DNA from 4 places in the Candidatus Filomicrobium marinum genome. Region 3 is predicted to be linked to each of the others. Evidence: predicted binding sites of a transcription regulator. Region 3 holds the regulator's gene; each other region holds the start of a gene.
The links. The regulator PhoB, encoded in region 3, activates phosphate uptake and scavenging genes when phosphate is short. The targets are predictions, from matches to a motif close to TGTCATNNANCTGTCAT.
Positions count from the first base shown of each region.

Region 1: YBN1229_RS00630 (YdcH family protein) is a predicted target of PhoB. The motif match lies at 2,754-2,770, and genes of this name have one in related genera.
Region 2: YBN1229_RS04940 (DUF2794 domain-containing protein) is a predicted target of PhoB. The motif match lies at 3,680-3,696, and genes of this name have one in related genera.
Region 4: phnC (phosphonate ABC transporter ATP-binding protein) is a predicted target of PhoB. The motif match lies at 5,210-5,226, and genes of this name have one in related genera.

Region 1 covers NZ_LN829119.1:125,127-132,471, forward strand. Annotated here, with positions in the region: gene YBN1229_RS00615 (cisplatin damage response ATP-dependent DNA ligase) at 1-1,198, opposite strand, end outside; gene YBN1229_RS00620 (ligase-associated DNA damage response exonuclease) at 1,206-2,225, opposite strand; gene YBN1229_RS00625 (YdcH family protein) at 2,314-2,520, opposite strand; gene YBN1229_RS00630 (YdcH family protein) at 2,807-2,983, shown strand; gene YBN1229_RS00635 (hypothetical protein) at 3,247-4,041, shown strand; gene YBN1229_RS00640 (acyl-CoA synthetase) at 4,052-5,680, opposite strand; gene YBN1229_RS00645 (sulfite exporter TauE/SafE family protein) at 6,158-6,916, opposite strand; gene YBN1229_RS00650 (propionyl-CoA synthetase) at 7,076-7,345, shown strand, end outside.
Region 2 covers NZ_LN829119.1:1,001,321-1,008,665, reverse strand. Annotated here, with positions in the region: gene YBN1229_RS04955 (DUF1223 domain-containing protein) at 1-123, shown strand, start outside; gene YBN1229_RS04950 (adenylate/guanylate cyclase domain-containing protein) at 357-1,058, shown strand; gene YBN1229_RS04945 (M3 family metallopeptidase) at 1,119-3,236, opposite strand; gene YBN1229_RS04940 (DUF2794 domain-containing protein) at 3,710-4,099, shown strand; gene YBN1229_RS04935 (Bax inhibitor-1/YccA family protein) at 4,200-4,964, opposite strand; gene YBN1229_RS04930 (ABC transporter permease) at 5,123-7,345, opposite strand, start outside.
Region 3 covers NZ_LN829119.1:1,240,711-1,248,055, reverse strand. Annotated here, with positions in the region: gene YBN1229_RS06040 (efflux RND transporter permease subunit) at 1-1,849, opposite strand, end outside; gene YBN1229_RS06035 (efflux RND transporter periplasmic adaptor subunit) at 1,846-3,342, opposite strand; gene phoB (phosphate regulon transcriptional regulator PhoB) at 3,692-4,402, opposite strand; gene phoU (phosphate signaling complex protein PhoU) at 4,429-5,172, opposite strand; gene pstB (phosphate ABC transporter ATP-binding protein PstB) at 5,254-6,033, opposite strand; gene pstA (phosphate ABC transporter permease PstA) at 6,094-7,345, opposite strand, start outside.
Region 4 covers NZ_LN829119.1:912,842-920,186, forward strand. Annotated here, with positions in the region: gene YBN1229_RS04440 (fatty acid desaturase family protein) at 1-526, opposite strand, end outside; gene YBN1229_RS04445 (LysR family transcriptional regulator) at 757-1,614, opposite strand; gene YBN1229_RS04450 (NAD(P)-dependent oxidoreductase) at 1,644-2,636, opposite strand; gene phnE (phosphonate ABC transporter, permease protein PhnE) at 2,647-3,450, opposite strand; gene phnD (phosphate/phosphite/phosphonate ABC transporter substrate-binding protein) at 3,457-4,329, opposite strand; gene phnC (phosphonate ABC transporter ATP-binding protein) at 4,359-5,120, opposite strand; gene YBN1229_RS04470 (AMP nucleosidase) at 5,336-6,805, shown strand; gene YBN1229_RS04475 (SRPBCC domain-containing protein) at 6,816-7,271, opposite strand; gene YBN1229_RS04480 (ArsR/SmtB family transcription factor) at 7,323-7,345, shown strand, end outside.

The DNA.
Region 1 (7,345 bases), 1.1 Mb from region 3:
GCTTCCATTTCCACCAATGGCCCCGGGGGCGTCCGGAAAGGTAGGGGCTGTCCTTGCGCTTCAGCATCAATCCCTCGATGCCTTCGGCGCGCGTGTTCTGCCAGAGGTGGGTGAGTTCATCGAAGGTGTTGAAGGGGACGAGCGGGCTCAGGTCTGTCGACAATGGTGGATGCGCTCGATGCCAGTGCTCAAGACGTTTGCGTCGTTCGATGAGCGGCAGGTCGCGCAGATCTTTTTCGTCGATTTGGAGTGAATCGTACAGGCGGATGTGTGCCGGGTAGTCGCGCACCATGCGCGCTGAGACCGTCTTGCGATTGAGGCGTTGCTGGAGATCGTTGAAGGGGGCGACTTCATCCTCGCGGACAACCAATAGCTCGCCGTCCAGAATACAGTTTCGCCCAGTAAAGGCTGTCACAATGTCGGGAAAGCCTGCAGAGATGTCATCGCCGGTTCGGGAGAAGAGACGGACCTCTCCCATCTGGGCTGCGACTTGAACGCGGATTCCATCCCACTTCCATTCTGCGAGCAGATCGTCGGGATCAAGTTTCGTGCGGTCTTCATCCTCGATCGGGTGTGCGAGCATCATCGGGCGGAAGACGGGACGTCCGCCCGGGTCGGGGCGTGGTCCATCGCCGTTTAGCCAGTCGAACAATGCGAGGTAGGGAGCGTCAACTGCGTGCCAGGATTCCTCGATTTCAGAAACGGGCTGCTCGAAGGCTTGGGCTAATGCGAGTTTTGCCAAGCGCGCTGATACGCCAACACGCGGGGCGCCACCGAGGAGTTTGAGAAGTGCAAAACGGCTGGACGGTTCAAGCGCGTCAAGCAGCCCTTTCAGGATTTCTGCGTGGCTCGAGTTGGGTGCGGTCGCGAACGCAGTGACAACGGAGTCAAGAGTTACTCTCGCACCATCGCGTTGGTATTCCGGCCGATCCGGCCATAGCAGTGCGACCGTTTCGGCCGTGTCGCCAACGTAGTCCCGCGACAAGTGATACAGGACCGGATCGACTATATCGGCCAGGATTTCTGGTAGGATCCGCCTTAGTGGGACCCGCAGAGGGAGCCCATCCGTTAGTGCGGCGAGTGCCCAGCCTCTGTCGGGGTCGGAGGTGGTCAGAAAGTAATCCGTCAGCAGAGACAGTTTGCGGTTGCGGCTTTGCGTGAAGGCAAGGCTGTCAACGAGGTTGGCAAAACGCTGCATATGCCCCCTACTCCGCTTCGTCCTCGAAGCCAACCAAGGCGAGCGCCTTGGCCTTGACCCCCATTTGAGACAATTGATGCACGAGGGCGTCATCGCGTCCGTGCGTGACCCAGATTTCCGCGGCGCCGGTTTCTCTGATGGTTCCGATCAATTCCGGCCAATCCGCATGGTCAGATATGACAAGCGGCAGTTCGACGCCGCGTTGCCGGGCCCGCGCACGGATCCGCATCCAGCCACTGGCGAAGGCTGATACCGAATCGGGAAAGCGACGCGACCAGCGATCTCCGAGCGCAGATGGCGGGCACATAATGATGCCTTGTGCGGTACCGCCCGGTTTTTCCGTATCGACGACGCGTAAGTCGCCGAGATCGTGGCCTAGGTCCTTATAGAGATCGCAGAGGCTGACGAGGGCGCCGTGCAGCCATATCGGATCATCGTAGCCTTCTTCACGCAGGAGCTTGATTACCCGCTGGCATTTGCCCAGGCCATAAACGCCTACAAGGTGCGGCCGGTCGGGTTCCAAGCGCAGGGATGCCAGCAATCGTTGAATTTCCTTTTGCGCTACTTCATGACGGAATACCGGAAGTGCGAAGGTCGCTTCGGTGACGAAAACATCGCAGTTTATGGGCTCGAATGCTTCGCACGTCGGGTCTGGGCTGCGCTTATAGTCTCCCGAAATAGCAATGCGACTTCCTTGATACTCGAGTACGACTTGGGCGGATCCCAATATGTGGCCCGCGGGCACGAGTTTCAGGTCGAGACCATTGATACGGTGTGTTTCGCCGTATGCGACCGTTTCGAACCGGCCGACGGCATCGGGACCGTAGCGGAGGCGCATGATCGCTGCGGTTTCGCTCGTTGTCAGAACAGCGTCATGGCCTGCACGGGCGTGATCGGCGTGACCATGGGTGATGACGGCGCGCGGAGTGGGGAGATGGGGATCGATGAAGAAATCGCCGGGTTCGCAATACAGACCCGCGTCCGTTGGATAAAGCCAACGTTCTGCGATGTGAGCCGAGTGTGTCATTACCGAGGGACCAAGTTTGCGTATCAGGCGTCTTGGCTCACTAAACGCGTGAGAGATGCCGGTGGTTCGGTAATCTTGAAACGGATCTTTAGGCGATGATGTCGGGCAGTAACTGATCTTCGATGACTTGGATGCGATCCTTGATTGCGAGTTTTCTCCGTTTCAGCCGTTTGATCAGAAGTTGATCGACCGCAGCCGAGCTTTCGAGCTCAACGATTTCCTCGTCGAGTGCCCGATGTTGCTCTCTCAACTGCACAAGTTCCTCGCGGAGTTCTCGTTCGCGTTCCCGCTGCATTTCACCACGCCGCTTGAGTTTGCCGCCATCAAACACGGCGCGCGCAATATTGTCGCGTTTGCACGATTTCGCAAGCCGTGAACGCGGTTTCTGAGGGGGACCCGAGGCTAGCTAAAGCAGCAATCCGGTTGGGGATAATGTAGGTGCCACCTCCCTTTCGGCGTATTTCGATAGAGACGGGCAAAACTGTTTAACGGCAATTAACGGGAGCGGTAGGGTGGACATAGACAACATGTCACCTATCTGTCACGATAACCATGCCTGAAACCTCAAACGGAGGGTCACGATGTCGCTTGAAGGTCATCTCGCTGAGCTCACAGAGAAGCACCGCCTGCTCGACCGACAGATAAGTGATGAATTGGGGAGACCAGGGTCTGATGACCTGCAGATCAGACGCCTCAAGCGCGAAAAACTGAAGATCAAGGAAGAGATCGAGCGTTTAAAACACGTTACACGCCATTGAAGTTCGAAGCCCCTGTGCGATGCGCCGGGGCTTTCTATTTTTTGCGGATGAACTGATGCGGGGTAATGGTTGCATCGGTTGAATTTCGCTATCGTGCGGTGAGGCGAAGCTGGCCGACATGTAGCGCGTAGCGTCACGTGGGTTCGTTGTGCCTGACGACTGCCCGGTGTGATCGGCTGGCGCTTGCAATCGCTGTGTAATTCGGAATGCTCCTTCAAGAGCGCGCTGTTGATTCGTGGCGCGCGTCAGATGGATCTTGAGGGATGCCGGCACCCAATCCAGTTCGACAAAGAGCGGCTCGCGATAAGCTTGCCGGCCTGTTCGCACACCCATCCAGTGTCTTCATCATTCACTATGCTTGTCAGAGTTTCGATGCGGAAGAGGCGCTGGGGTCACCGTGTGTTACAGCCATAGCGGCTCGGCATCTGGAAAGCGGCGAAACTAGCGTCTTTTCGATTCATATCGAGGCCGAGCTACGAAGGCTTGGTCCGATCCAGGTTCTGAGTCGGATCGAAGAGCTCGAATGCGCGATGCTTGCCAAGTTTTTCGATTTTCTGGCGACCAATCGCATGATGCGGTTCGTGCACTGGAATATGCGCGATGCGATGTACGGTTTTGCCGCTGTCGAACATCGCTATCGGGTGCTCGGGCGAGAACCGTTCTGCTTGCCTGAATCGCAAAAGCTCGATTTGGCTCGCCTTCTTATTGATATGTACGGCAGCGCTTATGTCGAGCGGCCTTATCTGGAAGGGCTTGCGATACGGAATGATCTCGCACTTCAAGGCTTTCTGTCCGGCCCGATCGAAGCAGAGGCATTCGAGCGGGGCAACTATGCGCTCGTTCAGCGTTCTGTGTTGGCCAAGGTGCGGTTGCAGTTCGATATCCTGCATCTTGCCCACGATCGGACGCTAAAGACACGCGCGAATTGGTGGACGCTGAACACGGCGCGCTTGCGAGAGGCCGTTGAGCTGTTTGAGGACAACCCAGTGAAAGCTCTGGCGGGCCTTGGCTTTGCGGGATTAAGCGCGGGGTTTCTGGTTATCTGGCGGCTGTTCTAGAGACCGCCAGTTAGTCAGCCTTCGCAATATCACGCAGTTTGAATTTCTGGATCTTTCCGGTGGGAGTCTTCGGGATTTCAGAGAAGACGACGTAGCGCGGGCACTTGTAATGAGCGAGCCGCTCGCGGCACCATGCGATGATGTCTTCCGCCGTGGTGGATGTCTCCGGCTTCAGCTCAACGAATGCGCAGGGCGTTTCACCCCATTTTTCGTCGGGCTTCGCGACGACGGCGCAATACGCGACAGAGGGATGTTTGTAGATCACGTCTTCGACTTCAATCGAAGAGATGTTTTCGCCGCCGGATATGATGATGTCCTTTGAACGATCCTTCAGCTGGATGTAGCCATCGGGATGCAGGACACCAAGGTCGCCCGAGTGGAACCATCCACCAGCAAATGCTTCTTCGGTCGCTTCGGTGTTTTTCAGGTAGCCTTTCATGACGATGTTGCCACGGAACATGACCTCGCCAAGCGATTCTCCATCCGCGGGAACCTGTTGCATGGTCAGAGGATCGAGCACCGTGAGTCCTTCGAGCGCAACGTAACGGACACCCTGGCGTACGCGCTTTTGTGCGATGGCTTCCGGGCTGAGATTATCCCACTCAGAATTCCACTCGTTGATTGTTGCCGGCCCGTAGGTCTCGGTGAGCCCATAAAGGTGCGTTAGATCAAAGCCTGCTTCGACCATGCGGTCGAGAACTGCCTGTGGTGGAGGTGCTGCGGCGTGATTGAAGGCGACGCGGTGGGTAATTTCGCGCTTTTCATCCGGGTTTGCGTTCAACAGCGTCGACATCACAATCGGAGCGCCGGAGAGATGAGTGACGCGGTGGTCGGCGATGGCGTCGTACATACCTTTAGCGCGGACCCATCTCAGGCAAACGTGCGTTCCTGCAACGGCGGAAAGCGACCACGGGAAACACCAGCCGTTGCAATGGAACATTGGCAGGGTCCAGAGGTAGACGGGATGCGCCTGCATGCCGGTTGCCAGCGTGTTTGCATAGCACATCAGGGCGGCGCCGCGATGATGGTAGACGACGCCTTTGGGGTTGCCGGTGGTGCCAGATGTGTAGTTGAGGGCGATGGCGTCCCACTCGTCGTCCGGCATCTTCCATTGGAAGCTCGGATCACCCTTCGCGATGAATTCCTCATAATCCGTATAGGACAGAGGCTCGCCATCCTGGGGGAATTCCAGATCGTTGTAGTCGATGACAAGTGGTTTCACTGTTGCGAGCGTCAAAGCTTCTCGCGCTACGGCAGCGAACTCGCGGTCGACAATCAATACCTTGGCTTCGGCATGGTCGAGTTGGAACGCAATAACGCTGGCGTCGAGCCTGGTGTTGATCGAGTGAAGGACGGCGCCGATCATTGGGACGCCGTAGTGTGCCTCAAGCATTGGCGGCGTGTTGGCCAGCATTACGGATACAGTGTCCCCCTTGCCGATGTAGCGTGTTGCAAGGGCGGAAGCGAGTTGCCGGCTACGGGCGTAAAAATCGGCATATGACGTACGTTGCTTGCCATGAATGATGGCGGTGTGCCGGGGATAAACGAGCGCCGCGCGTGACAAGAATGTGAGCGGCGTCAGCGGCTGGTAATTGGCTGCATTCTTGTCGAGGTTCTGCTCAAAAGGATTGGCGGACATCTTTCACCAGGGTCAGTATGTTCGATTCAAATAAGCCCAGTTATCTAACCGAGCATGGACAGGGCGTTCCGGCGTTAGGGGCGTGTGGTTTTGTCATTCACCCGTGGAGTTATCAATGCACGAGGTGTCGTTTTCCGGCAATATGACCAGTGCATTGAGCGTCTCTTCAAGGTTGGGGTGAGGCGATTGAGGACACGTGCGATAAATCTGTGATATACATTTCCATACTCTCAAGGTGGCAATTGCCGTGTTATGAATACGTGATATTTTTGGAATTGTGCGCGTCGGCTTAGGATGGCGGAGACGTAGCAATGAGCAGTCCGAGCAGATTAGACAGCATAGGTCTCTGGATACTTATGACACTTATCGCTCTTACCCCATTGCTCATTGAGTAATTTGGAGCGGGTTGGCGGCCTTGAGTGTGATGAATGCAAGCTGGTTGCGCTGTCTGATGGTCTTTCGCCTGACAGGCGTTCGTCAAAGCAGCGCACTGACGGCATCCCAAATCAGCTTAAGCGAAATCAAAAGCAGGCATGCATAGGCGATTCGGTAGAAGGGCTCCTGTGGAATTCTGCGTGTCAGCCATACACCGATAAGTGTCGCTATGGGGGCTAACGGCAAGAGCACCGCCATTGTGGACATGTTTGCCAAGCTGAATTGGCCTAGAGCTGCATAAGGGATGACCTTCACGAGGTTCACCGTCGTAAAGAACATGACGGAAGTCGCCACAAAGACGGCGTTCGGCAGCCGTTGTGGCAGCATGTAGACCTGAAACGGCGCCGAGCCAGCGTGACTGACGAAGCTGGTGAATCCGGCCACGACACCCCAAAATGAACCCTTGAGAACGTTCGGGCCTTTGGCTGATTCTGTGCGTCTATGCAACTTTATCCAATAGTCGAGGCTAAAGACGAGCCCTACGACTCCAACGATAAGCCGCACATGAGATTCGGTTACGATGGCGGCAGTGGCCCAACCTATGCCGACGCCAATTACCGCGGCCGGTAGCAGGATGCGCAAGTTCACCGGGTCGAATTCTCGCCTGTAGGCGTAGACGCCGATCAAATCCATGACAATCAGGATTGGAAGCATGATGGCAGCAGCTTCGACGGGAGAAATGGCCAAGGCCATGATCGGCACTGAGAACCCGCCGAGGCTGCCTAAGAAGCCGCCCTTGGCGAGCCCCATCAGGAAAACTGCGGGAATTGCTACAGCGTAAAAGTAGGGGTCGGTGATCATCGGCTCTTGGCGAGGCGGCACGTGTGCCTGAGCATTGGGTGACGTATCTCTGGGTGTGCGTGTTGCGACGTCGGGAAGGCGCAGAAATTATTGCGCTTGAGGGGTGCGCAGTGCTCTCATAGCGGAATAATCAAACAATTCCCATGGGAGCGCGCCGTAATGACATCCTCGCAGAGCCGTTATTTTGAGGTGTACGACTCGTGGAAGAGGGATCCTGAAGGTTTTTGGGCCGAGGCAGCCAAGGACATCTCCTGGTATCGTCTTTGGGACAAAGTACACGATCCCTACGCGGGGCATCATGGGGCGTGGTTCGCTGGGGCCGAGTGCAATACCGCTTACAACTGTCTTGACCGTCATGTCGAAGCGGGACGCGGTGATCAAACGGCTCTCATCTACGACAGCCCGGTTACGGGAACCGTCAAAACGTTC
Region 2 (7,345 bases), 240 kb from region 3:
CCCGATGAAATTCGGCTTTCACGCAAGTCCGTTCTTTGGCGACAGACAGAGCGCTGCGTGGCGCTTGTTCAAAAGGGCCCAGGTGGTCCTATCCTCGGGGCGGCTCAGTGGCCTGAAAAATAGTCCGGCTGGTAGGGTTCCGTCCGTGAGCAACCGCTCGGCAAACCAGATCCGATAATCATCGCGTGTTCCGGCTGTAACAGCTCAGGCCAAGCGCTCCGTATAGGGTTGATCCTCAAGCCAGAGGTGTTGGGCTGCATCCCGGTGGAACCCTAAGAGGAAATTTTCGATCTCCTTTGAACCTTTTGTGCGCACGGCGCGACACATCAGTGTCCCTAGCGCACGTGAGGCCCGTTATGTCGTTTACAGCTCCCGTCTCTTCATCCGCTGAGCGCCTCATGCGCGTCGAACAAGCGCTGGCCGAAACCCAGGCCGTCCTCGCAAAGATCCTGCCCGATTTCGTTATTGAACGTCTTAAAGCAGCCCCCGGCCAGCCGATCATCGATACTTACGATAATGCGTCTGTACTGTTTGCTGATATCACGGGGTTTGTCGGTATCTCGAAGCGACTTGGTGGGGAACGGACGGTTAAACTCCTCAATCAGTTGATCCGGGAATTTGATGAGCTCGCGACGCTGCATGGCGTCGAAAAAATAAAAACGATGGGTGATGGCTATATGGCGGTCTCGGGCGTACCCCGGACATCAGCAGACCACTGCCAACGGCTCGCACGCCTAGCCCTCGACATGCAGACCGCCGCAGAACGCGCTAGCAAACGGACGGGCGTGACTATCAAACTGCGCATCGGTATTGCGGCGGGGCCCGTGATGGCCGGTGTCATCGGTTTCAATAAGTTCGCCTACGATATCTGGGGCGATACTGTGAACCACGCATCGCGGCTCGAAAAAATGGCTCCGTCCGGTCAAATCCTTTTGTCCGAAGAAGCCAACAAGCAGCTCGGTTCATCGTTCTTCACACGTGCGCGAGGAAGCACCCAGATACGCGGCCTGGGCAAACGACAGACTTGGGTTCTGGATGGCGAAGGCGCGCTGCACTGAGATGCCTATGAACAGCGCGCCCTGCCCTTTAAGATCCTGACGATCTCCGCCTTCATAAGATCAGCCGACAGATTCGGTGTTCACCAAACCGCGCTTTTCAAGCAGACCATCGATCTCAGGCGGGCGGCCCCGGAAATCGATGTAGGCTTGATGCGGATCCTGGGAGTTGCCTGCGGCGTAGATCGCCGATTTCAGGCGGGCGGCAACATCAGGGTTGTAGATGTCGCCGGTTTCCTTGAACGCTGCGAAAGCGTCCGCATCCATGACCTCAGACCACAGGTAGCTGTAGTAGCCTGCGGCATAGCCCCCGGTGATGTGTGTGAAGTGCGGAAGGCGATGGCGCATGACGATCTCGCCCGGCATACCGATGCGGTCCAATGCATCACGCTCGAATTCGGCGGGCTGGAATAAGCCCTGTTCCTCTAGCGCGTGCATTTCGAGATCCAGCAATGCGCAGGCCGTGTATTCGACTGTCGCGAAGCCCTGATTGAACTGCTGTGCTGCTTTCAATTTGTCGATCAGAGACTGCGGCATGGGCTCGCCGGTTTGATAGTGCAAAGCGAACCGGCCCAGAACCTCAGGCTCGCCAAACCAATGCTCATAGAGCTGCGAGGGCAGTTCAACAAAGTCACGCGCGACTTTGGTGCCTGCCACCGATGGATACGTGACGTCAGACAGCATCCCGTGCAGGCCGTGGCCAAACTCATGGAAGAGCGTGCGGGCATCGTCCATGGAGATCAGCGTTGGTTCGTCATCGGAGCCGCGCGAGAAATTCATTACATTGACAATGATCGGCCGAACCGGCTCGCCGTCCAACTTGTGGCTCGCCCGTAGATCCGTCATCCAGGCGCCCGAACGCTTGCCCGATCGCGCAAAATAATCCGCCATGAAGATAGCAACATGGAGACCGTCTTTATCGGTGACCTCGAAGACGCGCACGTCGGGGTGAAAACGCGGAGCATCCGGCAGCTCTGTGAACTTCAAACCAAACAGACGGCCAGCCGTGTCGAAGGCGGCGGCGATAACGTTGTCGAGCTTGAGGTATGCGCGTAGTTCGCCCTCATCCAAGTCATAGCGGACTTTGCGTTCACGCTCGGCATAGTAGCGCCAGTCCCATGGCTGAATGGCAAAATTACCGCCTTCGGATCGTGCGCGTTCGGCGAGTGCGTCGCGCTCTTCCATCGCGCGCTTCTTGGCTGCAGGCCACACGCGGTCCAGCAGACCGCGCACCGCTTCTGGCGATTTCGCCATGGTATCGGCGAGCACGTAGTCAGCGAAACTTGGATAACCCTTAAGCCGAGCTATTTCGGTGCGCAGACGAACGATCTCCGCCAACGTCTCGCTATTGTCCGTCGCTCCACCGCCGGCACCACGATCGATCCACGCGCGAAATGCGGCTTCGCGCAAATCGCGGCGATCCGAAAACGTCAAGAAGCCTTCGACGCTGGATCTGCCAAGGGTAATGGCGTGGGCATTGTCTCCAGCGAGGCCCAAATCCTTTGCGGCACGGCGCGCGTTCGCTCTTGCCATGGGGGGCAGACCAGCCAGATCTTCATCACTCATCAGAGGCAGATGCCAAGACTGCTCATCGGCGAGGACATTTTGGTTGAACTGGGTGGCGAGCTCAGCGAGGCGGCGATCGATTTGCGCAACGCGTTCTCGCTCTTTCGATCCGAGAGCTGCGCCCGCGCGTATGAACCACGTATTGTAACGATCTAGCACACGCGCTTCTTCGGGCGTCAGATCGAGTTCGGCCCTCGCGTCATAGAGCGCCTTAATCCGCTCATACAGCTTGCTGTTCAGGAATATCGTGCTGCTATGGGCCGCAAGCGCAGGGGCAATGTCGCGTTCGATCGCCTGCAGATCCGGCGTGGCGCAAGTACTGACCTGATTGAAAAAGACGTCGGCGACGCGTTCGAGCGGCAGGAAGCTGCGATCCATGGCAGCAATAGTATTGGCAAACGTTGGTGCCTCTGGATTTTCTGCAATCGTCCGGACGTCTTCTGCGTGCGCGTGCATGGCCGCTTCAAATGCCGGAGCAAAATGGCGTGGCTCGATTTCCGAGAATGGCGGCAGGCCGAAGGGTGTGGTCCAGGTTTTCAGAAGAGGATTGTCGTTCTGATCGCGGTTGATTGTGGACGCAGCCAAGCTGCCCGTGCCGTTCGTGGCTGAACTCATTCGCCGAATTCCCTGTGTCGGATCACTACGTCGGCTCCGCTCAAGAGCCGATTGCCGGATACTCATATAGGAGTGCGCCACGCGGATGGCCACTTCGGAAAAATAAGGAGGGGCGACCAGAAAGTAGAAAGGGCCGGTTGGGGGAACCGGCCTTTCTTTTTGGGAATGGGCAACTAGGAGAGACGTTGCCATCAGGTCCGATCCGGCGAGTAAACTCCGGGGGCTGGGGGGCTGAGAGTTCCGAAGCCGTATCCCGCGGATCGAACCCAGAGGCAACGGTTGATAATGTGCCCTTGATTTGCGGCCTCAGATTGGCCGGTCCGCGACGTGAATCTGACCAATAAAAGGTCATTCCGTGTGCGAATCCTCCGAGATGCGGCTAGCCAGAACGTCCCTTTGAGAGGCTGCTTCAATACTTGCAATAGGCTCGTAATACGGCGATCATGACTACTCTGTGACAAGGGAGGCGCGTTTTGAGCGATTCAGAACCGATAACAATCCTCCGCCCGCGTGCGAACGATGCAGCCGCTGGTGCCATCGCCGCCGGGCCCGACAAGGTTCCCCCGACGACCTGTTTCAATCGACACGAATTGAGAGAAATACTCGCGGTTTACGGCCGTAAGGTCGCTGCCGGTGAGTGGCGAGACTATGCGATCGACATGAATCGCGAGAAGGCGGTCTTCTCTATCTTCCGCAAAGCTAGCGAGTGGCCACTCCTCCGCATCGAAAAGGTTCCGAAGCTGGCACGCAAGCAGGGTGCGTATAGCGTTATCGCGGCCACCGGTGTGATTTTGAAGCGCGGACACGATCTGCGACGCGTTCTCGATGTTCTGGAAACGAACCGCATGCGCGTCGTGCGCTGAGCTGATTCTCGAACACGTTTCGAGAGGTACAACACAGAAAGGGCCCCGACTAATGTCGGAGCCCTTCTTTTGTTTCGGTGTAATTGGTAGCTTATGCCGCTTATTCGCGATTGCCGAAGAGCTGGAGCAGCATCATGAACATGTTGATGAAGTCCAGGTAAAGGCTGAGCGCGCCCATGATGGCAGCCTTCGCGACCATCGTAGAGTCGTGACGGATAGCGAGGTACTCGTCCTTGATGCGCTGCGTGTCATAGGCCGTCAGACCTGCGAAGACGAGAACGCCGATAACAGAGATGGCGAAAGCCAAGGCGCTCGACTGCAGGAACCAGTTGACGATCGCGGCAATGATGATGCCGACAACGCCCATGATCAGGAATGAGCCCCAACCACTCAAGTCACGCTTGGTCATGTAACCCCAAGCGCTGAGGCTGGCAAAAGCTGCTGCTGTGACGAAGAACACCTGCGTGATCGACTGGCCGGTGAAGACCAGGAAGATCGAGGAGAGCGACACGCCCATAATGGCTGCGAACGCCCAGAACGTCATCTGCGCGGCGCCGATGCTCATCTTTTGAATGCGAAAGCCAAGGAAGAAGACAAAAGCCAGCGGCGCCAGCATTACGACCCACTTCAACGGCGAGGCATAAAGAGCCGTACCGAACTCTGTGAGGCCTGCGACTTTGCCATCAGCCCCCGTGACAACGGCTAGGGTGTAGACCAGGTAAGCAACTACGCCGGTCAGGCCAACGCCAGCCGCCATGTAGTTGTACACACCCAGCATGTAAGAGCGCAGCCCTTCGTCTACGGCCGCGCCTGTTCGCGTCGTAGCGGTCGCTGCCTGTGCATACCTGTTTTCGTATTCGGTCATCTGTTAATTCCCTATGGCCGGTGCGAGTATTATTTTTCGGCTTGCGATTGGAATATGTCGTGTTCCGCTCGCCGTTTCAAGGAGCCGAAAGAGTATTTTTGCAGTTTGACTTAGTGATCGAATTACGGATCGGCAAGGTATATTTCACGACCTCAGTGCTATTGAGACCTTAAATAGGGCACAGGTCGTGCCCGCAAGACTTGCCAAGTCCCCAGACCGCCGAAAATCAGAATTAAGCCCAATGCGAGCCCAATAGCTTCCAAAACTGCCTGGAACGAGAAGAAAAACGGCACATCGATCACTTGGCTGAGTGCCAATTCCGCCGACATCGTGCCAAGCACAATAGCAAATCCTGCTGTCAATAGACCGAGCAGCATATACTCTATCGCATGAGCGAGCAGGATCCGACGGCGCGTGGCGCCCAACGCCTTAAGAATCACCGCCTCTAGAATGCGGCGACGTTGCGCTGTAGCCAGAGAGCCTGCGAGTACGAGAGCGCCTGCCAATAGAGTAACACCACTCGCGATACGGATCGCGGTGATGATCTTTTCGAAGACGTCGTTAAATGCCGTGATGGCATCACGAACTCGGATGACGGTGGTTGTCGGGAACGACTGCGCTACCGATTTGGCCAACGCGGCTTCCTGCTTGATGTCGACATTGTCGGGCAACGCAATCGTCGCAAGCATGTTGTTTGGCGCGCCAGCCAGCGTGTTTGGGGAAAACACCATCACAAAATTGATTGAGAGACTGTCCCAATCCAGTTCGCGCAGGTTTGCAATACGGGCTGTGATGTTGCGGCCCAAGACGTTGACCGTAACTGTATCGCCGATGCTCAAGTTCAAGAGCTTCGCAAGGTCGGCTTCAAAGGAGACAAGCGGCTCTCCGCTATAATCAGCTGGCCACCATTCACCCGCCGTTACACGCGAACCGTCCGGGACTTCTGTGGAATAGGTGATGCCGCGATCACCGCGCAAAACCCACTCCGCATCCGGTGGCGCCTTGATGCTTTCTACAGGACGGTCGCCGAGTTTGATCAGCCGGCCGCGCAGCATCGGTGCTTCCTTGACCCTGGCGCTGGGTACTTTAGCTAGAATGTTGTCGCGAAAAGTAGAGATTTCGGTCTTGGGAATATCCAGCACAAAATAGTCGGGTGCATTTTCAGGAAGCTTTCCGTTCAATTCCTCGACCAATGAGGCATCAGTCAGTGCCACTGCTACGAGTAATGAAAGTCCCGCTCCAAGAGAAAGAATAATCGATCGGGTCAATCCGCCAGGACTTCCGATATTCCCAATCGCAATTGCCAATTCCGGCAATTTTGATCGGGGAATTTTCCCTGCCGCCCATGTTACGGCTAAGCCGAGCGCATAAAAAACCAACAAAACAACAACCAACGCAGCGCAAAAATAAATTGCGATTTTGGACGTGTCCGCGCTCAAGATCGCAATAACGGCGAGTGCCAGCGCCAGTCCGCCCGTCGCGATCATGATGGCGAGGCTCGGCAGTCCACCCGTGTTGCCCACCTCATCGCGGAACAGGACAGCCGGAGAAATCTGTTCGGCACGACCCAACGGCCAGATTGAAAATAGAAGGGAGACCAGCAAGCCATAGCCCGCAGCAGCCGCAAGGCTCATGGGTGAGACCGTGAGTTCCGTGGGTAACGGTAGCAAGTGCCCGTATTGTGCCTGGAGCACAGCGGGAATCAGGGTGCCGGCAACCAGCCCAATGGCGATGCCGATTGCGGCGATAGCCAGGATTTGCGCCAGAAAGGCCGCAAAGATTTGACGGCTCGTGGCACCTATCGCCCGCATCGTCGCGATGGTGCGGCGTCTGCGGTCCACAAATTGAGCGACCGCATTGGCAATACCGACGCCGCCCACAATTAAAGCGGCCAAGCCGAGGAGCGTCAGGAATTGCCTCAGCCGATCCAATGTCTTGCGGATCTCTGGCGACGGATCACGTCGATCCCCTATCGTAAAGCCGCCATTCGATAGTCCTGCCTTGAGTGCTTCGTGCGCGTCCATTAGGTCTTTCGGTGTTTCACGATCCGGGCCCAGCGCCAGGGCGTAGCGCCATCGCACCAGGGCACCGGGTTGTATGAGGCCGGTATTCTGCAATGTCGCGATGGACACAAGGACGCGCGGCCCGTACGTGAGGCGATCGACTAGTCCTTCGGGCTCTTTCTCAATGAAAGCGCGAATCTCAAGTTGCGCTTGGCCCACCGTAATCTTGTCGCCGACTTTCAGCCCAAGTCGTTCGAGCAGGATGGGTTCCACGGCGGCGCCATTGTCGCGCAATACATCTGGAAGAGATGCACCTCCGCTAAGCTCAAGACGTCCCGCTAGCGGATAGGCTCCATCGACGCTCTTGAGCTCCGCAAG
Region 3 (7,345 bases):
CCATTTTCACGGGAGCCGTGCCGTACTCCTTCTCATAGCGGTCATTCACCGCCTTCAACGCTCGGTCCAGTTCGGCAATCATCGCCCGGGTGTCGGCGCGGGTGGCCCCTTCCGTCATCGCGAGGTTGGCGCGCACGGTCGGGCGCTCCGGCGATGAGAAAAAGCGCCAGGTCACTGTACGATCCATCAGCGCCGTCACCGAGAAAGCCAGCAGAAGGACGGCAGCGGCGACGACGGGATAACGCAACGTCATCACGATACGCATCAATGGCCGGAATACGCGTTCGAGAAACCATGCAAAGCCCCGGTTTACGTATTCGCTCGGCAGGTCGATGAAAGAGCGCTGACCTGTATGCATCAAGGCGTGCCGCATGTGAGCTGGCAGGATCAGGAACGACTCCATCAGGCTTGCCAGCAGAACGACCGCAACGGTGAACGGCATATCCGAGAGCATGCGGCCAAAGCGTCCCCCGATCAGGGAGAGCACACCGAAAGCGATGACGGTCGTGATCGCAGCTGAGAACACCGGCGCGAGCATGCGTTCTGCCGCCGTTGTGGCAGCCACCGCAGGCGAGAGCCCCTTACGTGCGAGGTGGTCGGAGTGCTCGCCGATAATGATGGCGTCGTCGACAACGATGCCGAGGCAGATGATCAACGCAAACAGCGAGATCATGTTGAAGGTGAAGCCGAAGGCGTACATCAGGCCCACGGTTGCCGCCATCGCGACGGGGATGCCCGCGGCCACCCACACCGCCGTGCGGGCGTTGAGGAACAGGAATAGCAATACGACAACGATGGCCAGGCCGGTGATGCCGTTGTCAATCAGCAGGTCAAGACGGTCGATGATTTGTTGCGCCCGCGGATGTGCGAGGAAGACCTTTACGCCCTCCGGAAGCGTCGGTTGAAATTCTGCGATCGCGGCTTCCACTTGACGCTGCATGCGGATGGCATCGCCGTTGGCATCGCGACTGATGTCCAGCACCACGGCAGGGACACCCTGGTGATACATGGCGATTTCGCGATCAAGACCTTCTTCGATAATGTTCGCAATGTCGGCAACGCGGAGTTTCGTGCCATCGGGCAACGACCGCACCGCGACGGCGCCGACCGCAGAGGCCGTCAATTCCTGTGCGGCTGTGCGTATCCGTGCAGCACCTTTGTGGATTTCTCCAACGGGCTGCGTCCCGGTCTCAGATTTGATGGCGTTCGCAACCGTTTGAAGGGTGATGCCATAACGCTCGAGCGCTTCCGGGCGAACGTCGATACGGATTTCAGGGTCCGATATCCCGTCGATCTCCGTGTTGGTAATTCCCAGTTGGAACAATCGCGTCTTGAGCTGTTCGGCGTAACGCTCAAGCAATCCGATGCCAACGTCGCCAGAAATTACGACGTCGGTGACCGTGTCATGCCAACGCTTGCGCTTGATGACCGGTTCTTCGGCGTCTTCAGGCAGGTCGCGCACTTCGTCGACAGCCGCTTTCACCTCGTCCATGGCGGTTGCCATGTCCCAACCGGGCTGGAATTCGAGCGTGAATGATGCTGCGCCTTCTCGCGCGACGGCCTTTGCAGTTTTGACGCCTTCAATGGCCCGCAATTTCGGCTCGACGCGCGCGACAATCGCGTCATCCATTTCCTTGGGACCGACGCCGCGCCAAACGATGCTTACGGTCGCGGTCTCAATGGCGATATCGGGGAAGAACTGCGCACGGATACGGAGCCCAGCCACGACGCCACAGACAACAATAAGCGTCAGGAGAAGGTTCGCCGCTGTGCGGTGCCGTACGAAGTATCCAATAAAGCCGGTGTTGCTCATGCCGCCGCGATCGTGAGGTGCATTGTGCGCGCTCATGAGCGGCTCTCCCGACGCTGGAGTTGCCGCTGCAGGCGATCAACCAGGTCCTTCGGCGCGGTGGCGTTGGACAGTGCCTCAATTGTTTCCTTGCGACGCTGTTCCGACATGCGCGTGGAGCTGCGGACATGCTTGATCAGGGCGACGCGTTGCTCTTCGCTCAGTGCGACCAGGTTGTCGGGCTGAGGTAGGGCCGCGATCGGATCTGAGCTGCCGTCCTTCGGTTGCCGTCTTGGTGGCTTCACTTTGATGCCGGGACCAAGATAGGGCATGCGTGTGATCACGTAGCTCTTATCCGCTGGAAAGCCGCTGATGATGAGACCGTCCGATTGACGGCGTTTAATGTCGACCTTGACCTCTGCGAGGCGATCACCCTCGATAATAAGCATGCGCCCATCTTCAGTGGCAGCGGAGTGAGGAACCAGAGCAACGTTCTGTAGCCTTGGCTCAAAAACCTCGACGGTGACGAAGTCACCTGGACGCAACGCCGACAATGCGACGCCCTTCAAGCGCGCGAACACAGTCCTCCCGCCCTGATTGATGTCAACGACGGCAGCAGGCCGATCGAGAACGCCCTCAACTTCGACCGTATAGCCTTGCAGATCCAGACGTGCCTTGATGGGCTGGCGGAGGATCCTATCTGGCGCGTTCGGATCAATTAAGCGCGCAAATTCGCTGTTGCGCACGCGGAAAGAAACCTCCAGAGCGGTGGGATCAATAAGGTCGGCTAGCTTTTCGTTTTGCGAGACGCGGCGGCCGAGGGTGGCTGCGACCGATGTCAAACGGCCGGCAAAGGGTGCGCGGTAGCTTGTGTCACGCAGCGCGCGTTCGGCATCCTTCAATGCGATGCCAGCGCGCTCGAGGTTCTTTTGTGCGCGATCATTGAGAGCTTCACCCGCTACGATTGCCTGCGTCTTCGCCGCGAGCGACTGTTCAGCGGATGAGACCGCCATTGTCGACTCGTCCAGCGTGGCGGCTGTTACGATATCTTTCTTATGGAGTTGCTGCTTGCGCTCTAAATCCGCTTTCCGAACGTCAAGTTGAGTGCGGGCGAGATTTTCGTCGGCTCGCAGGTAGCTTAAAGCGGCCTCGGCTTCGGCGAGTTCGGAGCGCGCCTGCATAAGGGCAGCCTCGGCGTCGGTGACGCGCCGTTGCGCCGTATCGGGGTCAATGTGGAACAACAATTCACCTGCCTCGACTGCGCGACCGTCGCGGAAATTGTCAGCGATCTCAGTGATTGGCCCGGACGCAGCGGCCCGGATTTCCAGCGTCTCCCACGCGTGAATCTGGCCGTATGCAGTAATGACTGGCGTTAAATCTTGCGCTTCGAATTGACCGCCTTGCACGGAAAACTCGCGCTCTCGGGCTTGCATTTTGCGGCCTGACTTCTCGGCCGTCATCACTGAATGCACACGCCACCCCGCGACCCCCAATAGTCCCAAGGTAACGGCGACGATCATAAGCCCCGAAATTGCGCGGGTTATCAGCCGCATTTCCTTCCCCTCCATCACTTTCGCTCTGCTTAACGTCAGAGGTATGGTGATTTCCGTCGCTGGCGCAGAATTTCCGACTTATGACCAGCGTCCCGAACGAACAAAAAGTGCGCTTCATGGTTACCGGCGACGATCATGGAGGAGAAAAATGGCAGAGATCGACTGAACCCGCATGCAATATGGTGTTCATTGGGCATTCAGGCGGAAAAGAAGCTTGCTGATTGCCGCTAATAAACGGCTTTAGACGCCGGGCGCACCTGCCCTGGGCATTGAAATTAAAAAGCAATCAATAATGTGCCACACGGGAGCCCGCATCATCCTGATGCTGGTCCCGCGTTGCAATCTTTCGTCAAAAGTGAAACTGGCGATTGGTTGTGCGCTCACCGAACACGTATCCAGCGCCGCGCACCGTGCGAATAGGGTCGCGCTCTTTGCCGCGGATTAACGCTTTGCGCAATCTTCCGATGTGGACGTCAACGGTCCGCTCATCGACGAAGGCGTTGCGCCCCCAGACGCCATCCAGCAATTGCGAACGGGAGAGGACGCGCCCGGGACTTTCCATAAGAAATTCGAGGAGGCGAAATTCCGTCGGCCCCAAGCGAACTTCCCGAAGACCGCGAGACACCTTGTGGGCGGCACGGTCGAGTTCGACCTCGGCTACGCGGAGAACCTCGGCCGTCCGTTCCGGTGCAGCCCGCCGCAGAATGGCCTTCACGCGTGCCATCAGTTCAGGAAGCGAGAAGGGCTTGACCACGTAGTCGTCGGCGCCGGTAGAGAGACCACGAATGCGGTCAGCTTCCTCGCCGCGCGCGGTCAGCATGACGATGGGGACGTTACGCGTCTCGGCTTTGGACCGCATCCGACGGCACAACTCAATGCCTGACACTGACGGTAGCATCCAATCCAGAACCATGAGATCGGGCAGTTCCTCAGAGACCATAATCTCTGCTTCCTCACCGGTTTCGGCGTGGCTGACCCGATAGCCCTCGGCTTCCAAATTGTAACGGAGGAGTTCAGCAAGCGGAAGTTCGTCTTCTATGATCAAGACCTTAGCTGACATGATCCAATTTTCCGGTCATTGAGCGATTAGGTATGCGACCCGTTTACTGCACCCTGACTCGTGATCAGCGTCGTACTGGTGTCGTCACTCTTCGGCCTATCGTCGGATATGGCCTCGCCGCTGACCAAGAATTGGATGGTCTCAGCGATATTGGTTGTGTGATCTCCAACGCGCTCAATGTTCTTAGCGCCAAACAGAAGATGCGTGGAAATCCCGATGTTGCGCGGATCCTCCATCATGTAGGTGAGGAGTTCTCGGAACAAAGAGTTGTAGACAGCATCGAGTTTCTCATCATCGCGCCAGACCGCAAGCGCGCGCTCAGCATCGCGCTCCGCGTAGGCATCGAGAACGTCGTTAAGCTGGCTGAGCGCGAGTTCCACCATATGACGCAGCCCCGTGATCAACGGCTTGGGATGGGGCTGACTGGCGATGGCGTGCGCGCGCTTTGCAATGTTCTTCCCGAGATCGCCAATGCGTTCGAGATCGCTCGCGATACGCATGGCCCCGAGGATATGGCGGAGTTCCCCAGCGCTCGGTTGACGCCGGGAGATCATCGCGACGACTTTCGCCTCGATGCCCCGCTCGAGGGCGTCGATCTGCCGATCGGTTTCGACCACCTTCTCGGCGAGATGCGGGTCACGCCGCTCCAACGCATCGAAGGCAAGGCCGAGGACGTGCTCAGCCAAGCCACCCATCTGGGCTATCGATTTGTCGAGGAGGGCAAGCTCCTCTTCGTAAGATTTCACGGTTTGCGATGAATCGCCGACCATGATCGCTCTTCTCCTTTTGGCAAACCACCCCCCTGGGGTCTCGCCGCCAATATCGCGGGTCAGTTCCCGGCCAGTTTAGGCTTAGCCGAAGCGTCCCATGATATAATCCTGAGTCCGCTTGTCCTGCGGGTTTTCAAAGATCTGCTCTGTATCGCCCACTTCCACGAGATAACCGATGTGGAAGAACGCCGTCTTCTGCGAGACGCGACGCGCCTGCTGCATGGAGTGCGTCACGATTACGATCGTGTAGTTCTGGCGCAGTTCATGGATCAGTTCTTCAACCTTCGCTGTTGCGATCGGGTCGAGTGCCGAACAGGGTTCGTCCATGAGGATAACGTCTGGGGTCGTGGCGATGGCGCGAGCAATGCAGAGACGCTGCTGCTGGCCGCCCGAGAGACCCGTACCGGGCTCATGGACGCGATCTTTGACTTCTTTCCAGAGACCCGCCTTTTCAAGGCTCGTTTCAACGATCTCTTCGAGGTGGGTTTTGTCGCGAACGAGGCCGTGAATGCGCGGCCCATACGCAATGTTGTCGAAGATCGACTTGGGGAATGGATTCGGTTTCTGGAAGACCATGCCAACGCGGGCGCGCAACTCCACGACGTCGAGATCGCGATCGTAGATGTCCTGCTCATCGAGTTCGATCTTACCAGTTACCCGGCAGATCGGGATCGTGTCGTTCATGCGGTTTAAGCAGCGCAGGAACGTTGACTTACCGCAGCCCGAGGGGCCAATCAGCGCCGTCACGGAGTTGCGCGGAACGTCGAGGTTTACATCAAACAGAGCCTGCTTGGCACCGTAGAAAACGCAAACATCACGCGCCGTGACCTTTGGAGCTTCGCCGTTGGCGACGCCGCTCATAGGTGCGGTTTCCGCCGTTGCGCTGGTTGCAATCTGTTCCATATCAGCCGCCAATCTCAATTACCATTTCCGTTCGAATTTGCGCCGCAGGTAGACGGCCGCTGCGTTCATCACGAAGAGGAACATCAGCAGGACAATCGTCGCGCCCATCGTTCGCTCGACGAACCCGCGCTCGGCGGAACTCGCCCACATGTAAATCTGCACCGGCAAAGCCGTCGCCGGGTCCAAGGGCGTTGTCGGATAGTCGACAACGAACGCCACGAGGCCGATCATCAGAAGCGGTGCAGTCTCACCAAGCGCTTGAACAAGACCGATGATGGTTCCCGTTAGAATACCGGGAAGCGCCAACGGCAGTACGTGGTGGAACAAGGTCTGCATCTTCGACGCGCCAACACCTAGCGCAGCCTCCCGGATCGATGGCGGCACAGCGCGAATAGCGGCGCGCGTCGCAATGATCACGGTCGGCAGTGTCATGAGCGATAGCACGAGACCTCCGACCAGGGAAGCTGATCGTGGCAGGCCCATAAAGTTAATAAAAACCGCCAATCCGAGCAGGCCAAACACGATGGACGGGACCGCAGCGAGGTTGTTGATATTAACCTCGATGATGTCGGTAAACGTGTTCTTTGGCGCGAATTCTTCCAGGTAGGCTGCGGCCGCTACACCGATGGGAACCGCAACGAGTGCCACAATCAGCATCATGAAGAATGAGCCGATAAGCGCGACGGCGAGGCCGGCGGTTTCCGGCTGGCTAGATGCGCCATAAGTGAAGAGGCCTGTATTGAACTGCTTCTCCAGGCGCCCTTCGGCTATAAGCTTGTCGATCCACGCCAACTGCTTGTTGTTGAGCTGGCGACGCTCCTCGGGGGTGTTGCGATCGATCGAGCCCTTGATAAGGGCATCCACCTCACCGTTGGCGAGAACCCAGACGGGCACGGTCTGACCGATCACGCTGCGATCCGATTCGATCTTGCTGCGGATCTGCACATCAACGCCGCGAGACAGCAGACCGCGCAAATCTCGCTTCTCTGGGCGTGTGGGACTTTCCAGACCGAGCGTACTCTGAAGGGCGTCGCGCGCCATCTTCGTGTAGTCGGCTACACGGATCGACTGTTCAGTAATTTGGCCATCTGCGTCCTGAAAGTCCGCCTCGTTGAGCGCGACATCCAGCTTAATGTTCGTTTGCAGGAATGCCGTCCAGCCTTGAGAGATAATCGAGTAGAAGAGCACCACGAGAAAGAAGAGCGCTATGCCCAAAGCACCGAGCCCGTATGCCTTGAACCGCCATTCCGCTGCGTAGCGGCGCTTGAGC
Region 4 (7,345 bases), 330 kb from region 3:
CCGGCCAAACGAGCCGAAAAAATCCCTTCGCGAGCTCCATGTGGGTGACTGGAAAGTCGAGCCAGTGTCCGCTCTCGGCTGCCTGCGTCGCGATGGGATCGCGGTCAGGATCGTTCACAAACTGATGGTGTGCAAAATGATGCAAACGATAGGCTTGCGTTGAAGTGTAGATTGGAAAACCGCCCAACCAGTCGGAAGCGAGCTCATTCAGTTTCCGGTCGGCAAAGAGGATGTAGTGCGTCCCCTCGTGAATAACGCCCCCCAATTGATGTTGAGACGCGCCCATCGCAAGAACCGCAAGAATCGTGATCGGTATCAACCAAGCGAAAGCGAGCGCACCAGCAGCATACGACTGATACGCCCATATCGTAATCACAGCGGTACCGATAATTACCGCGTAAATACCCGCGATATAACGAAAGTTCGTAACGTTATCGCGCGCCTTAAGAGCTTGGATTTCCTCAGAAGAATAGCGGCGACCCGTTGCTCTAGGGTTATCGGTTGCAATGGCAGGACTTGTGCTCATGCTGACGCCTTTCTGTAGGCACTTTCGCTTGCACCAACGCCCAACTCCGCACAACGTTGCGGAATTGGGCATCAATCTACCGGATTCAAGTTCGGCGATGTATACGCCAACTTATAGGGTCTAATTAGGTGAAACGAGTGAGACCACCTGCATAGGGGCCGACTGCGGCAATAATTTTCAGTTGCAAATATGCTTCACAAAAGGCGCTGACTGAACAAAGAACTGAAATTTTAGTTCACGCACGTCGCCAAAAATTTCATCGCCGGAGCCGTCGACGGCAAACCATCAGGCACAATAACCTTTATCTCTTTTGCAAGTTCAATCCCTTCCAAGGGAAGCATCACGAGTTGACCGCTTGCCACCTCATCGGTCACCGCTGCTTCAAGAACGATTGATGCGCCGCGCCCCGCACGAACTGCCCGCTTCACGGCTTCCGTGCTTCCAAAGCCCTCGGTCGTCTTCAAGCGATCTGCCAACGCCCCAAACTGCTGTTGCAGCAACCGGCCGGTTCCAGTGCCAGGTTCCCCCCCGAGAAGCGGTTCCGTCACCAACTCCTGGACATTCACCGCCTCGAGGCTTGCCCATCGATGCTTAGGCCCGACGATGACAACCAGCGGTTCACGCGACCATGTTTGAGCGACAAACCCCTTTCGCGGCTCCCACCATTCCATCACGGCGAGATCGGATTCACCTCTTTGGATCCGCTCCGCAACGTCGATATTCCGACCAATCCACATTTCGACTTCAATGTCGGTCTCTCTTTGGAAAGCTGCAACGGGTTGCTGCAGCATATATGTGCCGATGTTGCTCGCGGCAGCTACGCGCAGCCACGGTTGATGTACGAGGATGCTCAAACGCTCGGCCGTCGTCACTAACGCACGCGCCAGAGGAAGCAAACGCGCGCCTTGTGGCGTTAGGCCGAACGCACCGCGATCGCGCGCGATCAGCGGCGTCGCCAGTTCTTCTTCCAATTGCCGGATGTGATCGGCGACTGTTGAGGGTGCCAGATCGAGCTGGCGTGCAGCCGCTCTGACACCACGAACCTCAACGACCGTCAGGAACGTACGTGCATGAATCAGATTGAGCATCTTCTTCGTTGTTTGCGAGGTTAAACCGCTTAAAGACGCGGCTTGTTAACGGCACCACTCGGAACTACGCCTGCGAGCGCTTCCTTTATACTTCTGGCCGCAGACAATTCGATTTCACGACGCACCGTATCTACCGCTGAACCGATATGGGGCGTCAGCACGGTACGTGCCTGCGGCGCCGTCAACCTCGGATCAATTGTACGGGGCCTATCGGCACGCGCCCAATCTTCGCATTCGAAGACGTCCGCCGCGTACCCGCCAAGATGCCCACTCTCCAGCGCATCCGCCACGGCACCCTCATCAACCAGCGAACCGCGCGCCGGATTGACCAGCAAAGCACCTGGTTTCATTTGACGGATCGCATGCGCACCAATCATGCCCATTGTGTCGTTCGTCAGAGGCAATCCAAGAATGACAACATCCGACTGACTAAGAACCTCTGGTAGATTGAGCCTTTCCACCCCGGCCACACTCCCCAAGCCGCCATGCGCATCAAACGCAACGATGCGACACCCGAAACCGGACAGACAGCGCGCAATGGTTTGCCCAACGCGTCCAAATCCGATGATGCCGACCGTGGCGCCATTGAGCCCCGTACCATAGTGCTCGGGCCGCCAGCCATGAAACCCGGATTGGCGGATGGACGCATCACCGAACCGGACATGTCGCCCGAGAGCGATCGTCAGTCCAACCGCCAGCTCCGCAGTCGGCTCAGTCAGGAGATCTGGCACGATAGTCACCCAGATGCCGCGTTCGCTGGCCGCCGCGACATCGATATTGTCAAACCCCTTCAATGCCGCACCGATGACCTTGAGTTTTGGGCATCGATCAAGGAACGCACGATCAATACAGTCCGGCATAAAGGCCATGACGCCGGTAGCATCTTCGCACCGCGCCACAACGTCGTCGTAAGCCCAAGGCTCGGACTGGTCGTTCGCAACAAGGCGTGCAACAACATCAAACGCTGTGCGTGTTTCAGAGAAAGTACGATTCGTCAGAACGACGAGCGGAAGTTCATTCATCGGGTCACCGTTACTTGAGAGATTTACGTAGGTAAGCGCCGATACTGTCGACAATCACCACGCAGACGAGAATTGAAAGCAAGATGGCCGACACCTGATCGTAAGCCAGCAGTCGAAGCGCTGCCATGAGTTCGAATCCGATGCCACCCGCACCGACAATGCCGAGAACTGCGGAGGCACGGAAATGGTACTCCCAGCGATAAACCGTGACGTCGGTCAGTTGCGGCAGAACCTGGGGCATTACCGCATGTAGGATGACTTGCATCGGCGTCGCACCGGCTGCCCGCGCCGCTTCCAGCGGCTTAGGGTCGACGTGCTCAATGGCTTCCGCATAGAATTTCCCGACCATGCCGACTGAGTGCAGAGCCAGCGCCAATACGCCGGGAAGTGCCCCGAACCCCACTGCCGCGACGAACAGCACCCCCAGAATGATTTCCGGCACGGACCGCAAAAACGCAAGCAACGTCCGCACCACGAACAAAACAACAGAATGGGGACTGGTATTCGGCGCCGCGAGGATCGCGAGCGGTAACGAAAAGACAACTGCGAGAGCCGTGCCTGCGATCGACATCGCAAGGGTGTCGAATAAAGGTTTCACCCAAGACTGCCATCGGCTGAAATCCGGAGGCATCATCTCGGAGGCAAGTTGAAGGATCGCCGGCCCACTTTCCGCAAAGCGTTCGGCATCAAAAAAGCCGGTGATCGCCAGTGAGGCGAGACACGCGGCGAGGACCGCTGCGACGAGCCCCACCCCGCGTAAAGCGGAGCGGCGCTCCTCTGCCAGGATCGACTCATAAGAGCGCGTTACTGACATCGATCATTACAGCTTGGCGACATCGAGGCTGAGGACTTTCGCCATGTCGCGCAACACGTCGTAGTCCTTGTCGCTTGCCGGAGCCAAAGCCTCGACACGGAAGAGCTGAAGGATTTCCGGATCCTTAAGTTCAATGAAAGCCTTTCTGATTTCTTCTTTCAGCTCAGGTTTCAGATAACCCTGCAGCGTCATTGGATAGTTCGGTATCGGGTCGGACAGAGCAAGCTGGCGTAGTTTCGAAGGATCGATCTTCTTGGTTTCGACCAACACGCGATAAATCGTCTCCGACAATGCTCCGGCAGGGGCTTGGCCCGCGGCAACAGCGCGTGCAACGGCGTCGTGCTTGCCCAAGTGAACCGGTTTGTAATCGGTATCGCCAATAAGACCGTTCTTCGCGAGCAGGGCGCGCGGAGCGAGGTGGCTCGACGTGGAAGCCTGATCACCAAAAGCGAAAGGATGACCTTTGATGTCGGCGAGCGTCTTCACCGGGCCATCGACGTTTGCAATCAGGATCGATTGATAGTTTGGCTTACCCTTTTCAACGCCAACAGCGAACGGCTCGATTTCCGGCGCCTTGGACTTTGCGAGCACGTAAGAGAACGGACCGAAATAGGCGACCTCGATACGGCCAAACCGCATGGCCTCGATCATCGACGAATAATCTGTAGTAACAATGATCTCTACGTCCTTTTTGAGCGTCTTTTCCAGATACGCCTTTAAGGGCTGCGCGTTCTGGATGATCGTTGCAGCATTCTCATCCGGAAGGAGCGCGACGCGCAGCTTATCTGGGTCGGCTTTGTCGGCGGCCATGGCCTGCTGCCCCGTGAAGGCGCAAAGACCAACAAGGATCGAAGCCGCGATGAAGTGACGGCGCTTCATGATACTACCTCTCACGATTTTGAAGGGTCCTACTCTGCCGCTTCCGCCAACCGCGGTTGATCGGCATGGTAGATTTCATCGAGCGCATCCGGCCTGAGCGTGTCCGGATTACCCTCGAATACGATGCGCCCCTGGGCCAGACCGATCACGTGATCGGCGTACCTGCGGGCAAGATCGACTTGGTGGAGACTGATGATCGCAGTGATTCCGTCTTCACGGCAGATGCGATGCAGATCGTCTAGAACCTTGACAGCCGTAGCGGGATCCAAACTCGCTACAGGTTCATCCGCGAGAATTGTCTCCGGCCTTTGCGCCATAGCGCGCGCGATACCAACACGCTGTTGCTGCCCCCCGGAGAGCTGATCGGCGCGATGAAGCGCGCGGTCAACGAGACCCACGCGCCCCAGCGCTTCCAATGCGATCATCCGATCTGCACGCGGCAGTGGGAGCATCGATCGGAAGGTGCTGTGCGCCGCGAGGCGCCCCGTCAGAACATTCTCAAGCGCGGTCAACCGGCCAATGAGATGATGCTGTTGGAACACCATACCGGTCGAACGGCGATGCGCTCTCAAAGCTGAACGTCTAGCGAAAATGGAACCGCGTCCCTCGACGCGAACCTCGCCGCGCGTCGGCCGGACAAGACCGTTGAGTGTCCGCAGCAAAGTCGATTTGCCCGCTCCTGACGCTCCGAGCAACACGATGAATTGGCCGCGCTTAAAGGTTAGACTGGTCGGATGGAGAGCGGTAACGCCGTTGGAATAGGTGACCGCGACGTCATGGACTGAAAGCATGAAAGCATCCCCTCTGTCCGTCGCTTACGTTGATCGGATAATCCGAACAATATTAAGCAACGTTCGGTTATGCCGATTACCAACCCTACATGACACGCCAATGACAGAAAGCGCTCTTCGTTGAAGCCCGTGAGTGATTATCTTCTCAGGCAACATGCCCAGCGCGGAGCACACCTAGGAAGAAGAGCGCAGCAATTTCCAGATTGAAGGCCGTGGTGACAAAACTGAAAACGTTCAGAAACCTCAAACCTGAAGAAGCCGTTGAACACCTTGAACGGCTCTACCGAAAAGCAACGAGCGCACTCGAAAAAGCCCTCGATAGATATCTTCTCGAACGGCGCATGCCCTCGCCGGAAGAACGCAGCGCATTTTGCTACCCACGCCTGCGCGTTCTCTACAAGGACGTACCACAGCCGCCGCCGGTAAGTCGGCGCGCGTTCGCAAAGCTGCAACGGGCCGGAATCTACGAAACGACCATCACACATCCCGGCTTCTTCCGCGCCTATCTGCTGGAACAACTCGGCCCCTTGGTCGATGAATACGGTGCTGCAATCGAGGTCACCTCAAGCAGCCAGGAAATTCCCTACACCTACGTTTTCGAACGCACAGACGAAATTGCAAAAGCGGGCGTTACGGCAGGAGAGCTCGCGAGATATTTCCCGACGCCGAACCTCGCCGCCGTCGGCGACGAAATCGCTGACGGATTGATCGAACCGAAGCCTGGACGTGCCTATCCGCTCATGCTCTTCGACGCGGCTCGAGTCGACTACTCGCTACGCCGCCTTGTTCATTACACGGGCAGTGATTGGCGACACACGCAGCGATGGGTACTGCTCACCAACTATCACCGCTATATCGATCAGTTTGTTCAGCTTGCGATCGGACAACTGCTGCCAAGCGGTCAGTTCCAAAAGTTGATCATGCCCGGCAACATCGAGATCACGGCCGGCATGGAACAATCGGAGGCAGAGGATCGCATCGCCGCCTCCCAATGGCATCGATATCAAATGCCCGCCTACCATCTGGTCGCGGAAGGAGGTGAAGGCGTTTCGCTCATCAACATCGGCGTCGGGCCCCCCAATGCGAAGAACATAACCGATCACCTCGCTGTACTCCGCCCGCATTGCTGGCTGATGGTGGGCCATTGTGGTGGCCTACGCGAGAGCCAGTCCATCGGCGACTATGTGCTGGCACATGCCTACCTGCGCCAGGATCACATCCTCGACGCCCTGATTCCACCAGACATCCCCATACCCGCCCTAGCCGAGATCCAGGTTGCCTTGCAGGACGCCGCTGCTCAGGTGACGGGACAATATGGTGATGCCCTGAAACAGCGATTGCGTACCGGCACGGTCGTGACCAACGATGACCGCAATTGGGAGCTCCGCTTCGCGCAAGAACGCAGACGCATCAACCTCTCGCGCGCCATAGCCGTCGACATGGAAAGCGGTACGATCGCAGCCCAGGGATTTCGACTTCGGGTGCCTTATGGAACCTTGCTCTGCGTATCGGACAAGCCCCTGCATGGTGAGATCAAGCTGCCGGGCGCCGCCAACGCATTTTATGAAACCGCTGTCGCACAACACCTCGAAATCGGCCTGACCGCGATTGAACTTCTCAAGGATCGTCGCGAATCCCTCCACTCACGTAAACTACGCTCATTCGACGAGCCGCCGTTCCGCTAAGCGACGACGGCTACGCCGTCTCCGCTCCGCAAACAGCGCCTGTCCTCAGGTTGATGCCAAACTCAAGGTAAGCCTTCAGGCAGCACATCATGTGCATCCACCCACCGGCGTTGCCATAGGAAGCCTCAATGCCCGTGGGATTGGGACGCCACCCCGACTCTTTGATTAGCACCAACGTGCTTTCATCTTCGACCGCAAGGAAGGTCATCTCCACACATGTGCGGTAATCTCCGTCTTCCGCAGGCCACTCGAAAACAATGCGTTCGCTTGGGCGTACCTCACGAACAACCACGTCAATGGCCTCCGGCACTTCAGCGAATTTCCATCGCACCGTCACGCCTTCCACCAACGGCCCATTCGTGGACTGAATGAAGTAGCGTGTGAGCTTGTCGGGATTAACGACAGCATCAAAAACTTCAGCCACCGGCTTTCCGATTTTAAGCTGAACTTGGAACTTCGGCTCCATCGACTGACCTCCATTTGCGACGGCTCCGAAGATATGTTATAGTTTTATAACATGTCAAACATCGATACCGACGA